DNA from 4 places in the Shewanella sp. 5_MG-2023 genome. Region 1 is predicted to be linked to each of the others. Evidence: predicted binding sites of a transcription regulator. Region 1 holds the regulator's gene; each other region holds the start of a gene.
The links. Region 1 encodes MetJ, which represses methionine synthesis genes. Its sites were predicted from a motif close to TAGACGTCTAGACGTCTA; they were not measured.

Region 1 (3,207 bases):
CCAGAGTCACCTTAACCACGGATATTGATCTGGTGGAGCAAAGCCGTTTTAGCGAGTTTGATGCGGTGCAGTATTGGCGAGTGGGCGGTGAAGTTAAAGCCACTGACTGGCTGTTTTTACGCATGGGCTACCGCCATGACTTAAAAGATAATAGCGTAGATATTTACTCTTTCGGCACCGGCTTTGCCATCGGCCAAGCCTTTAAGCTGGATATGAGCGGCAGCTATGGTGATGATGCCATTGGCGCTGTGCTGCAAACTTCTTATCACTTTTAAGCGTTATCATTTTTAGCTGTCATCATTGTTGCATTTATATCTGCCACAAAAAGATGATCGACTAGCCTGCTGATAATTCAATTAACGACTTAAGGGTTAGCAATAATGCACTTAAGCTACATAACACCATAGTGGCGATGCGAGTCTTATTTTTATCAACCTTATTGGTTAGCTTTCCTGCGGCAATATTTCCGAGTATGACAGATGGCAATAGCATCAATGACAACCACAGATGCTTTGCTTCCACTAAGCCTGCAAGCATTAAAATAATCAGTGCGATCATTGAGCTGAAAACAAAAAAGATCGATAGCGCGGCTCTAAACTGCGGCGCATCTTTACCGGCTAATAAAATCGCTAATGGTGGCCCACCAATGGCGGCAATATTTCCAAATACCCCCGACAAGACACCTGCAATAAATAGCGAAAGCCGATTTACTGGCGCTGTGATCTTAAAAATACTCAGCAACACCGCTGCGCCGACAATAAAGGCAATGGCTAACCCCAGTACTGCTTGGGGGGCAAACAGTAATAAACCTGCGCCCATAAAGCCACCAGGTATTCGCCCCAGCAGCGCATATTGCAGCCCATTAAACTCCAGTTGAGTACGTTCACGCAATAAGGTCAATAAGGCGATGGAAAAACCCATCATAATCACAGGGGCTGGGACTAATTGTGGGTCGATGATATAGAGAAGTGGACTGGCAACAACCGCAAGCCCAAAACCGATAAGGCCTTGGGTTAATGCGCCTAGAAAAATGATAACCGATGCAAGCATCAAGGTCTGCGGATCGATAAATTCCATTGTCGACTCTTTAGGCGCAATACTGCAACTCACTCTCAGCTTGAGAGCTCGATGCGTTAAATGACGAGCAGTGTTTGATTAATTGAGCAGGCTTATGCTTTAGCGCAAGTACTTCAGCGCTAGTCGCTAGCTTGACTTAATCAAGATCTTCCCACTCAATTCCCATGGCATCCATCAAAGCTTTTGCTTCAGATGGGATGCTATCAGGCCCTTCTTTTGATAAGTCACCGTCATTTGGCAGTGGTTGTCCAGTGTAGGCATGCAAAAATGCTTCACACAGTAGTTCACTATTGGTTGCATGACGTAAGTTATTAACCTGGCGGCGGGTACGTTCATCAGTCAATACTTTTAAAACTTTTAAAGGTATGGATACCGTGATTTTTTTAACTTGTTCATTTTTTTTGCCATGTTCGGCATATGGGCTGATATAGTCGCCATTCCATTCAGTCATTAACTCACCTTTATACGATAGATTCGTGGCAGATTTTAACCGCTAAATAATAACAGTCAAATTATTGCGGTTATTCTATAACGAATGGAAATAGATTTCTTTATGTTTAGACGTCTAAACGGCTGATTTGTATTGACGATGTGACTTAGCTTAGGTACATTTAGCCATCTAGACATCTCTTTAGTGTGTATTCTTTAGGAGTTTACAATGAGCAAACATCGCGCAGCTACGCTAGCAGTACGCCAAGGTATCGAGTCAGATACCCAATACGGCGCTGTAGTCCCGCCGATTTATCTATCAACAAACTATTCTTTTGATGGCCATAAAAACCCTAGAGAGTTTGATTATAGTCGTTCAGGAAACCCGACGCGCTGCGTGTTAGGTGAAGCCATTGCCAAACTTGAACATGGCGCTACTGGGGTGGTTACTTGTACCGGTATGGCTGCGATTACCTTGGTCACTAGTTTATTAGGCCCCGATGATTTACTGATTGTGCCTCACGATTGTTATGGCGGTAGTTACCGTTTGTTCACAAATCTTGCCAACAAAGGCCAATTTAAATTACTGGTGATTGATCAAACAGATGAGCAAGCACTCAGTGATGCGATTGCTCAGAAACCTAAAATGGTGTGGTTAGAAACGCCGTCAAACCCATTATTACGTGTTGTTGATATCAAAGCTATTGCTGAGCAAAGCCATAAAGTCGATGCCTTAGTTGTGGTTGATAACACCTTTTTATCGCCAATTTTGCAACAGCCATTAGAGCTAGGCGCTGATATCGTCATGCATTCCACCACCAAATATATCAATGGTCATAGTGACGTTGTAGGTGGCGCTGTGGTGGCAAAAGACCCTGAACTGGGTGAGTTACTACACTGGTGGTCAAACACCTTAGGGCTAACAGGCTCGGCTTTTGATAGTTACCTAACCTTACGTGGCATTCGTACTTTAGCTGTACGTATTCGCGAGCATCAAAAAAATGCTGAGCAAGTTATTGACGTACTTCAGGCCAGCAATCTTGTCGAAAAAGTGTATTATCCAGGCTTAAAAGACCACCCAGGTCACGATATTGCAGCTAAGCAACAACAAGGCTTCGGCGCTATGTTAAGTTTCGAACTTAAAGGTGGTGAAGCAGAAGTGGTCGCCTTTTTAAATGCACTGTCTATTTTCAGTGTTGCTGAAAGCTTAGGCGGAGTGGAAAGCTTAGTTGCCGTACCTGCAACCATGACCCATAGAGCAATGGCGCCTGCAGCACGGTATGAAGCTGGCATTAAAGATACTTTACTGCGACTATCTGTCGGGATTGAAGATGCTGAAGACTTGGTTGCCGATATTGAAGTAGGCTTAGCTGCTGTCGCTGCGCTTTAAGTTAATCTCCCTTGGCTATATTCATGTAGTCAGGCTGGTATATGTTGTTTAAGGAGTGAAAAATGGCCCGCAGTCATTTACATAAATTTGGTGGTTCAAGTCTTGCTGATGCAGATTGCTATCGCCGCGTTGCCCATATTTTACTGACTCATGGCAACAGTGATGATTTAGTCGTTGTTTCAGCTGCGGGTAAAAGTACTAACTTTTTATATAAATTACTCTCCTTAAGAGAAAACGGTGACTTGTGGCAAGAAGAGCTACAAGTACTGGTGAGCTATCAGCAAAACCTGATTGAGCAACTTCTCTCAAAC
Region 2 (3,207 bases), 110 kb from region 1:
GTAACTTCATGTTCAATCCGTCCAAATTGCTGCTCAATAAACTCTGCAGCCTTCGTACCAGCAAAGCCTAAAATAACTTGCTTAGCAGTGACATCAGTTAATTCCGCTTTACTGAACACCGCATATTTCTGCCATGAGGCCAAACTTAGCGGTAATACTGATGCTGGCATTAAAATAAAAAGGCTTTCAGCAATTGTGTAGGTTCTAAAGCTAGCAATCATCTTACCCTTAGGATCGCAATGGGCGCCCCAGCGCCACTGAGTTTCTGTCAGCGATACGATATCGGTAGTGACTTGGCCGTGAATAAAGGTTTTACCTTGCTCACCGGTCACTTCAATTAAACCTAAGTGGCTTAAGTTTGAAACCAGTAAGTCGGGCGTTGAAGTTAAGTAACCCCAGTTTGGCTGTGTGGTTGCGAGTGTCATAAAATGATCCCTAAGGTGAGCAACAAAGATAAGCTTTGAGTGTAACGGAATTCAGTGAGGCTCAAAAGAAAAAGCTATCTTCAATTAATTGAAGATAGCTTTAATTCACAATTTAACTGCGAGATAAGCCTAAGGTTAAATCGTTCACCGACTTAGCTTGAATTAAAACAATACGCGGGTACGAATAGTACCTTCAATTGCTTTTAACTCGCCCAGCGCTTGTTCGGCTTGGTTTGAATTGACTTCCATGACCACGTAACCAATATCTGCAGTCGTTTGTAGATATTGCGCAGCAATGTTAATGCCTTTTTCTGAAAACGCTTGGTTAATTTTAATCAACACACCTGGACGGTTGTGGTGAACATGCAATAAGCGCGAGGTGCCTTTATGTTGTGGCAATGACACTTCAGGGAAGTTAACCGCAGACACAGTTGAGCCATTATCAGAATATTTAGCCAGCTTACCCGCGACTTCAATACCGATATTTTCTTGAGCTTCAGCAGTACTACCACCAATATGCGGGGTAATAATGACGTTATCTTGTCCACGTAGTGGGCTAATAAATTCGTCATCATTTGACTTAGGCTCAACTGGGAATACATCAATTGCAGCGCCTGCAATATGGCCTGACTTTAGGGCATCAGAAAGCGCATCAATATCAACCACAGTGCCCCGTGATGCATTGATAAAAAAGCTTTTTGAACGCATTTGTTCAAACTCTGTCGCACCAATCATATTTTTAGTTTGCGCAGTTTCTGGTACATGCAAGCTGATAACGTCTGCTTCATTCAATAGTGTTTCCATTGAATGGATTTGGCTGGCATTACCCAGTGGCAACTTGTCTTCAATATCGAAAAATACCACCCGCATACCGAGGGTTTCAGCCAAAATACCCAGCTGAGTACCTATATGGCCGTAACCAATGACCCCTAAGGTTTTACCGCGCACTTCATAGCTACCATTGGCACTTTTTAACCAACCGCCACGGTGGGCAAGGGCGTTACGCTGAGGAATACCGCGCATCAGCATGATGATCTCACCTAACACTAGCTCAGCAACACTGCGAGTGTTTGAGAATGGCGCATTAAAAACGGGTACGCCTAACTTCTCAGCAGCGGCAATATCAACTTGGTTAGTACCAATACAGAAACAGCCAATCGCGACTAGTTTTTCAGCATGGTTCAACACTTCAGCGGTTAATTGGGTGCGCGAGCGCAGGCCGACAAAGTGAGCATCTTTAATTGAGCGCAGCAACTGGTCTTCAGGAAGGGAAGCTTTGTGATATTCAATATTGGTATAACCTGCACGCTTAAGTACATCGACTGCAGTTTGGTGGACGCCCTCCAACAGCAGGATTTTAATCTTATCCTTGTCAAGCGAGTGTTTTGCCATGGTGTGGGTACCCTCTTATCAATAGTTATGCTTATGTTATGCTGACATTAATGCGCAACCAAAATAGCATTATTTATTGCCATTGTAGAGGGCTAGATGGCTAAAGACTGTGATCTTGGTTTAGAACAATATCATCTAAAGGGAATGTATAGTGAATAAGAAAGTTATATGGGTGGTTATTTTTGCTGTCGTGCTCGTTTGGTCGGTGAGTTCACCTAAAGATATGTTTACTTGGTGGTTAGAAGCACTGCCAGCATTAATCGCCTTACCCATCTTATTTTTTACCCGTAATAAATTCCCCCTAACACCCTTAGCTTACTTATTGATTTTGTTACATTGCTGCGTGCTCATGGTCGGAGCTAAATATACCTATGCCGAAGTACCACTGTTTGATTGGTTGGCTGATGTGATGGGTAGCGAACGTAATAATTATGACAAAATCGGCCATCTTGCTCAGGGGTTTATTCCGGTCATACTGGCAAGAGAGGTGATGCTAAGAAATCACGTCTTACAACCGGGCTATTGGTGTCAGTTTCTATCAGTTTGTTTTGTATTGGCATTTTCTGCTTTTTACGAACTTATTGAGTGGTGGGTTGCAGCTGCAACAGGTGAGAATGCGGAGGCGTTTTTAGGCACTCAAGGCTATGTGTGGGATACACAGTCAGATATGTTTATGGCACTTATAGGTGGTATTAGTGCATTAGTCTTGCTCACAAAGGTACATAATAAGCAGTTAGCATCACTTTAATCAGCTACATTTATAGATCTTGTGACTGTTAAGTTTATTTTTACTTGTTTTATTTTTGGTAACGGCTTGGTTTGCGAGCACTTAATCTATTAATGAGTACTTAAGTATTGCAGAAATACTTTATAGACTAGTTAAAATGCCTTATGGGCTAGTTAAAATGTACTATTATTGCATTATGTTGTTATTATGTTATCAATGTTTCAGGAAGAAACTCGTATAGCCGAGAGATACAGAATACTTTTCAGGGAGAAAAGTGATGAATTCGAATATTGATGAATTAGTCTTCTTACACCAGGTTGCAGCGCCTTGCAACTTGGCTATTTTAGCTGAGTCGATAGGGTTAAAAACCAGGGTAGTGAAACACCCTAGTGAACTTGAAGTAGAACATAATACTAATTGTTTCTATTTGATCGCCCAAAAGGGGGCCGCGCTGGATAGCAAAGGCATTCCGCTGTTGGTATCACGGCTAGTTAATCATGTCCCTGTCGCTTTATATCAAGTTGAACGGGGCTCGTTAGATCAGGAGTCTGCACTATTGTTAGGTGTAAGAGGCTTACTTTATGCCGACCAACGTATGGATTTAATGTTGACCGGGTTACGTAAAATGGTAGCTGATGAGCTTTGGTATGATCGACCGCTAAT
Region 3 (3,207 bases), on a different contig from region 1:
ATTGTCTGCCTTCATGAACTCCCAATAGTCAGGAATACGTTGGGCATGGCCGCCGCCAATATAATATTGGCTTTTATCAGTCTCAAACTCGTAGCGAACAAAGCCACTGAATAAGTCATCATCACGGCTGCCTTGCTGGGCCACATATAAACTGGTTTGCCATTGATCCATTCTTAGCCCCGTCAAGATTTTACCTTGGTTAAGCTGATAACTTGATTCAACAAATAAGCCGGTATTGATATAAGCCATGTCCTGCATAAAGGGTTTTGCTAATAAATCATCTAGGCCATTATCTTCTGCTTGATTGATGCTGCGTCCTTTGTGCTTACTGTCCATATAGTCAAGCCCGACAATGGTTTCCCATTTTTCATTGGCTGAAATATCAAACCATAAATGACCACCTGCGGTTTTTCGTCTGACATTAGTGCCTGCATTTACGCCGCGGTCAAACTGATCCATAACGTGATCGTTTTCATTACTATATAACTGAAAATCAATATTATTCAGCCAGTAAAAATCAACATCCTTTTGCAGCAGAAAGGTGACATTTTCATTATCGATCACACGAGCTTTATTGGTTCTGTCAGCGTACTCAGCCTCACCGCTTGAGCTGCCATAAGCAAGCTCAACCACGGTTGACTCGTCGGGGGTCCAACCTAAAGCAAAATTGTAATTATTACGGTCATAAAGGGATTGAATGGTGGTGCCATCACCGTCTTGATAATGATCGCTTTTAGACTTATTAGCATCAAAATCAATGTAATGGGTTTCAGTACCTGCTTTTATTTCGACTAAGTAATCTTCACGGCCAAAACTGCCACCGGTTACGCTGGCGCGACCTTCAAGGCTTTTCTCACTAAAGCTATGGCGATCTTTTTCAAATAATACCGTCCCTGCGGAACCTACTGGGCCATATTTTACTGTTTGTGGGCCTTTAATCACTGTAATGGCATCATAGGCTTCTGGATAAATATAAGCTGTTGGCGGATCCATACGTCCGCCACAGGTGCCATAAACATGCTGGCCATCATCAACAATACTGATGCGTGAACCGCCCATGCCTCTTAAAGAAGGGTCGCCACCTGCGCCGCCTTTTCTGGCGATACTAAAACCGGGGATGGTTTTTAAGTAACCTGCACCGTCATAAGCGGGCAGCGGTAATCTGGGCTTTTTGGGATCGGTGACAACTTTGGCAGGATCGCGCATTAACTCCCCTGTCACCACAAGGTAGTCATCACAGCTTTTATTATCGCAGTGCTGCTTGTGTTTTTTTTCTTGGGTGGTTTCAACAGCCTGAGTGTCTGTGGGATTAGCCTCAGTGGCTTGAACGAAGGAAGTGGGTAAAAAACCTAAAGCGACAGCGATAGAAATCATCAATTTAGAGTGGTACATAAACAGTCCTATGACAAACCTATAATATTTGTGCGGACATTTATAAATTAACCAGAACAGGTTTCAACTTAAAACCAACAAACTGCGACACTATGTCACAGGCTCATTAAAGGGAGGTCAAAAATACTAAACTCTTATAAATAAAAAACCTTTTATTCAAGTAGATAAGTAGGGGTAGCAGCCCATTTGAAATAACATCGCTGCCAAATAATAAACTGAATAAATGGATTTTTGAGCCATGGCGCTTAACCATAATAAGGGTTTTACCTTAATTGAGCTCGTAGTCGTTATCATTATTCTTGCCATTCTAGCGGTTACTGCCGCACCTAAATTCATCAATTTATCAACCGATGCCAGAATTGCGGCATTAAACGGCGCAGCGATAACTCAATAAAGTCACCTCCTCAGCCAAGTACATTAACCACAACTAATAGGGGAAATGTGACTCTGCTTGCTCTATATTCAAACCCACAGACAGATAAAATCATCTGAGTTAAAACTTATCGCCGACTAATTTAAGTGGTTATTAATTATTTCAAAAAATACCCTTTTTCGGCCTTAACAAGGGTCAAAATTTAAGACACAATGGAGATAATATCCATCTAGACGGCTAAACATGAAAAAATCATTAAAACAGCGTTCATCCGATCATCACCGTGGGATCTATTTTATTGGTACAACCCCACCAAAAATCGATACTGATTTTGAATCGGTCAGTATTATCGCTGATAAATTGTTAGCTCGCCTTGATGAGATAAACTTTGATGGTTTGATCATCTACGATATTCAGGATGAAACCAGCCGCATTGATACCCCAAGGCCTTTTCCCTTTAAAGCCACTCATGACTCTGGTACTTACGCTCAGCTAATCAATCAAAAGTCAGGCAAGCCAGTTATTGCTTATAAGAGCGTTGCCGGTCTTGATGAACAGGGCTTTAGTGAGTGGTTGTCCCGCGCTTGGTATCAAAATAATGTCAGAGACTTGGTATTAGTGGGATCGCCATCGACTCAGGTTGCAAGTTCATTACCATTAAATGACGCTTACCGCGTATTAGCGGCACACTCTCAAGCGTTCTACCTTGGTGGCGTGGCCATTGCAGAGCGCCATTTAAGTAAAAAAAATGAACATATTCGCCTGTTAGGTAAATCAAACCAAGGCTGTGAATACTACATCACTCAGGCGGTGTATAACGCCCAAGCAACCATTGATATGTTAACCAGCTACGCCAAAGAATGTGCGTTAAACAATATCAAGCCTAATCGCATCATCCTGACATTTTCACCTTGCGGCAGTGCTAAAACCTTAGAATTTATCAACTGGTTAGGTGTGTCGGTACCCGAAGCTACCAGCCAGCGTATTTTGTCGGCAGAAGATCCTCTGTATGAGTCAATTAAGATTAATCACAGTAACCTGCTGAAAATTTTAGCCGCGGTTATACCGCTTAATATTCCATTAGGGCTGAATATTGAAAGTTTAACTAACCGTAAAACTGAGATTGATGCCTCGATTTTGATGTACAAACTGCTAAAGGGCACCATGGATCAAGCCTTAGCCCAAAATCAAATTGATCAATTTGTGCTAAATAAATAGTCCTCAGCGATAAAATCTTGCCCTATGGTGTTAATAGCCGCCATAAGGCAAGCTTTCAGCGTCAAGCGCCAGTAACAAATGGCTTACCCATAAGCGCTTATATTGACTCTAAAAAATCACATAAACCACAATTAAATATTGAAAAAAACCAATAATATCAGTTATTGTTGAATTAAATATGGGGGGATAACTGTAAATTAGCAGTAATGGTTAAAGGTCAAGTG
Region 4 (3,207 bases), on a different contig from region 1:
CCAAGTTGCCTAACCAACTCAAGAATTTGGATTTGATAGCGAATATCTAAATGATTAGTCGGCTCATCAAGGATCAATAACTGCGGCTTTTGCACGATAGCCCGTGCAATTAATGCCCGCTGTTTTTCACCGCCAGATAACTGCTCATATTGCTGCAAGGCTTTGTGCTCAAGACCCACTTTAGCCAGCGCCTTGGCAATATCATCTGCATCTGCTTGGGTATTGGTTTCAAAAAGGCCTTTATGGGGCGTTAAGCCCATAGAAACCAGTTGATGGGTGGTCATATCAAAATAATGGGGTGACTCTTGCTGCACAACGGCAACCTTAGTGGCCAATTGTTTATGAGAAAAACCATTAATATTGTCGCCAAATAAGCTGATTTTGCCAGCATCAGGGGTGATATAGCGATACAAGCAGCGCAGTAAGCTGGATTTACCCGCACCATTAGGGCCAATAAGCCCTAGCATTTCACCACGTTGCAAGGCAAAACTGACTTGAGAAAGGATCTCATTGTCTGCAACTGACCAGCTTAGCTGATCAACTGTTAATGCCGCAGTAGTCAAGATACTACCCCTGCGGTTATCCAAGAGGCATGTTTAGCCACATCTGGGGTTTTAATACTGATCACGATACAAACTCCGCCTGAGTTACCCGCTCAAGTTGTTGTTAGGTGCTGCTAATTCAGCAAGAAAAACTAAGCTAGGTATCTGACTTAATGGCATTCATTAATCACTTATCTTACAAGTGATGAGATGCTATTTTACAGTTGCGGGTACAGTTCGAGCTAAACAGCATTTAGGCTAGTTCTCGATTCCCTACTCATTTAGCGAACCGCTTGATACTGGTGTTGCTTAAAGCATTTCACACAAGCACTCAACTGCAGCTAAATTGACTTAATTTGAAATTTTATTGCACTTAATAAATGCGGCTTATATTGTACGGTATATCTGCCTAAGTGAAGTTAGTTTTTTCTGCTAATTTTAGGCTAAAACTAATTATTCCAGTTTAAACGATAGACGGGTTTAGTCGATTTATCATCAGCTTCAGGCCAAAACACATCAATGGTTACCGTCGCGGCATAATCTATATTCAGTTGTCCATATAGCCCTTTACAGCGCTCAAGCCCTAACACCAAAGCGATAATATGACGGATAACTCCACCGTGAGTCACTACCAGAGCAGTGGCTGATGCTGTTGCCTTAGCACTATTAGCCTCAGCAGTATGAGCTTCAGCCAAGTTGTAAGCTTGCAAGGTTATTTGCGCAAAAGCCTGCGCCACCCTTTGTTCAAATTCAGCCATGGGCTCAGCTTGGGGCGCGCCATGCTCCCAAGGGTTATCCCAATAGGCATCTAACGCTTTAGCGCTATGCTGATAAAGCTCTGCAAAGCTTTTTCCGTCCCACAAGCCAAAATCAATTTCCTGTAATTGAGACATTATCTCAACCTGTAAAGCTAAATCAGCACTCACTTGGTTTAACTGCTGCGCTAATTCAGCGGCAAACGCATGGCAGCGCACCAAAGGCGAACTGTATAGCTGCAGTGATGGCAAACAACCTAATAGCCCTAGCTTAGCCGCACTCTGGTGCATGTTCGTTAGCCCCAAATCAGTTAGCGCCACATCGGTTTTACCCCGCAAAATACTGCCGCCCTCACATTGGCCATGGCGTAACAATATTATCTTAGCTTGCTTCATCTAAGGAGACTCCATCGGCCGTTTCAATTGGCTTATGTTTTTAGTGTGAGCAATGGGCTTGCTCTTACAATCTATTTAAACGTATTATGGACGTCTATACGTTTAAATGTCCAAACAAAATATTTTAAGATGAATTTTATTACAGGGGATTTCGCATTATTCTGCCCTATAAAAGCATAAATAAAGGTATGCTTATTTCATCTAAAACCGTTAACACAATCCACTAACTACTTAAGTTAGCGTGTTATTTAACGCTCGATTAAGTGATTAGCATAAAAGCAATTAAGGTAATACGTTATGGCGAAGTCGACTTCCTACAGTCAGGTACTTGAACAACTTACAAATACGCTAAAACAGCGCATAGTTATCCTCGATGGTGCCATGGGCACAATGATTCAAGACTACAAACTGGAAGAAGCCGACTATCGTGGTGAGCGTTTTAAAGACTGGCACTGTGACGTAAAAGGCAACAACGACATGTTGGTGCTAAGCCAACGCCAAATCATTAAAGATATCCACACTAAATACCTGTTAGCGGGTGCTGACATTATTGAAACCAATACCTTTAATGCCACCACGATTGCTATGGCCGATTACGACATGCAGTCGTTGTCAGCAGAAATTAACCTTGAAGGCGCCAAAGTTGCCCGTGAAGCCGCTGATGACGTTACTGCGCAAACGGGTATTAAACGCTATGTTGCAGGGGTGCTTGGGCCAACCAACCGCACTTGCTCTATCAGCCCAGATGTAAACGACCCCAGTTTTCGTAATATCACTTTTGATCAATTAGTCGAAGCCTATGTTGAATCAACCCGTGCATTAATTGATGGCGGCGCAGATATCATCATGGTCGAAACCATCTTTGATACCCTCAACGCCAAAGCCGCATTATTTGCCATCGAATTAGTGTTTGATCAAATTGGTGATCGGCTACCTGTAATGATTTCAGGCACCATTACTGATGCTTCAGGTCGTACCCTAACAGGGCAAACCACCGAAGGCTTTTACAACTCACTGCGCCATATCAAACCATTATCCATTGGCCTTAACTGCGCCCTTGGCCCAAAAGAGTTGCGTCCCTACGTTGAAGAGTTATCACGGATTGCAGAATGTTATGTTTCTGCCCACCCTAACGCTGGCTTACCTAATGAGTTTGGTGGTTACGATGAAACCCCAGAAGAAATGGCCGAAGTGATCAGTGATTGGGCACGGGAAGGCATGCTCAATATTGTGGGTGGCTGTTGTGGTAGTACACCCGCGCACATTAGCGTTATTCGCGATGCCGTTATCAGCCATGAGCCACGTGTCATACCTGATATTCCCGTTGCCTGTCGCTTATCAGGGCTTGAGCCATTAACCATTGATGGCAACTCATTATTTGTTAACGTCGGCGAGCGTGCCAACGTTACAGGTTCAGCCAAGTTCCTGCGCTTAATCAAAGAAGAAAAGTTTGAAGAGGCCCTAGATGTCGTGCGTGAGCAAGTTGAAAACGGCGCACAAATCATCGATGTCAA

Region 2: serA (phosphoglycerate dehydrogenase) is a predicted target of MetJ. The motif match lies at 1,903-1,920, and genes of this name have one in related genera.
Region 3: Q4557_RS03615 (methylenetetrahydrofolate reductase) is a predicted target of MetJ. The motif match lies at 1,988-2,005, and genes of this name have one in related genera.
Region 4: metH (methionine synthase) is a predicted target of MetJ. The motif match lies at 1,781-1,798, and genes of this name have one in related genera.

What each region holds. Positions count from the first base shown of each region.
Region 1 covers NZ_JAUORC010000002.1:9,003-12,209, forward strand. The annotation lists gene Q4557_RS01000 (conjugal transfer protein TraF) at 1-275, shown strand, start outside; gene Q4557_RS01005 (sulfite exporter TauE/SafE family protein) at 337-1,077, opposite strand; gene metJ (met regulon transcriptional regulator MetJ) at 1,214-1,528, opposite strand; gene metB (cystathionine gamma-synthase) at 1,736-2,896, shown strand; gene Q4557_RS01020 (bifunctional aspartate kinase/homoserine dehydrogenase II) at 2,959-3,207, shown strand, end outside.
Region 2 covers NZ_JAUORC010000002.1:119,114-122,320, forward strand. The annotation lists gene ygfZ (tRNA-modifying protein YgfZ) at 1-425, opposite strand, end outside; gene serA (phosphoglycerate dehydrogenase) at 588-1,817, opposite strand; gene Q4557_RS01460 (DUF2238 domain-containing protein) at 1,969-2,565, shown strand; gene Q4557_RS01465 (response regulator transcription factor) at 2,822-3,207, shown strand, end outside.
Region 3 covers NZ_JAUORC010000004.1:192,530-195,736, forward strand. The annotation lists gene Q4557_RS03605 (TonB-dependent copper receptor) at 1-1,392, opposite strand, end outside; partial or broken gene Q4557_RS03610 (type IV pilin protein) at 1,631-1,768, shown strand; gene Q4557_RS03615 (methylenetetrahydrofolate reductase) at 2,009-2,983, shown strand.
Region 4 covers NZ_JAUORC010000009.1:41,323-44,529, forward strand. The annotation lists gene Q4557_RS06835 (ABC transporter ATP-binding protein) at 1-563, opposite strand, end outside; cobalamin riboswitch at 681-853, opposite strand; gene Q4557_RS06840 (histidine phosphatase family protein) at 992-1,693, opposite strand; gene metH (methionine synthase) at 1,991-3,207, shown strand, end outside.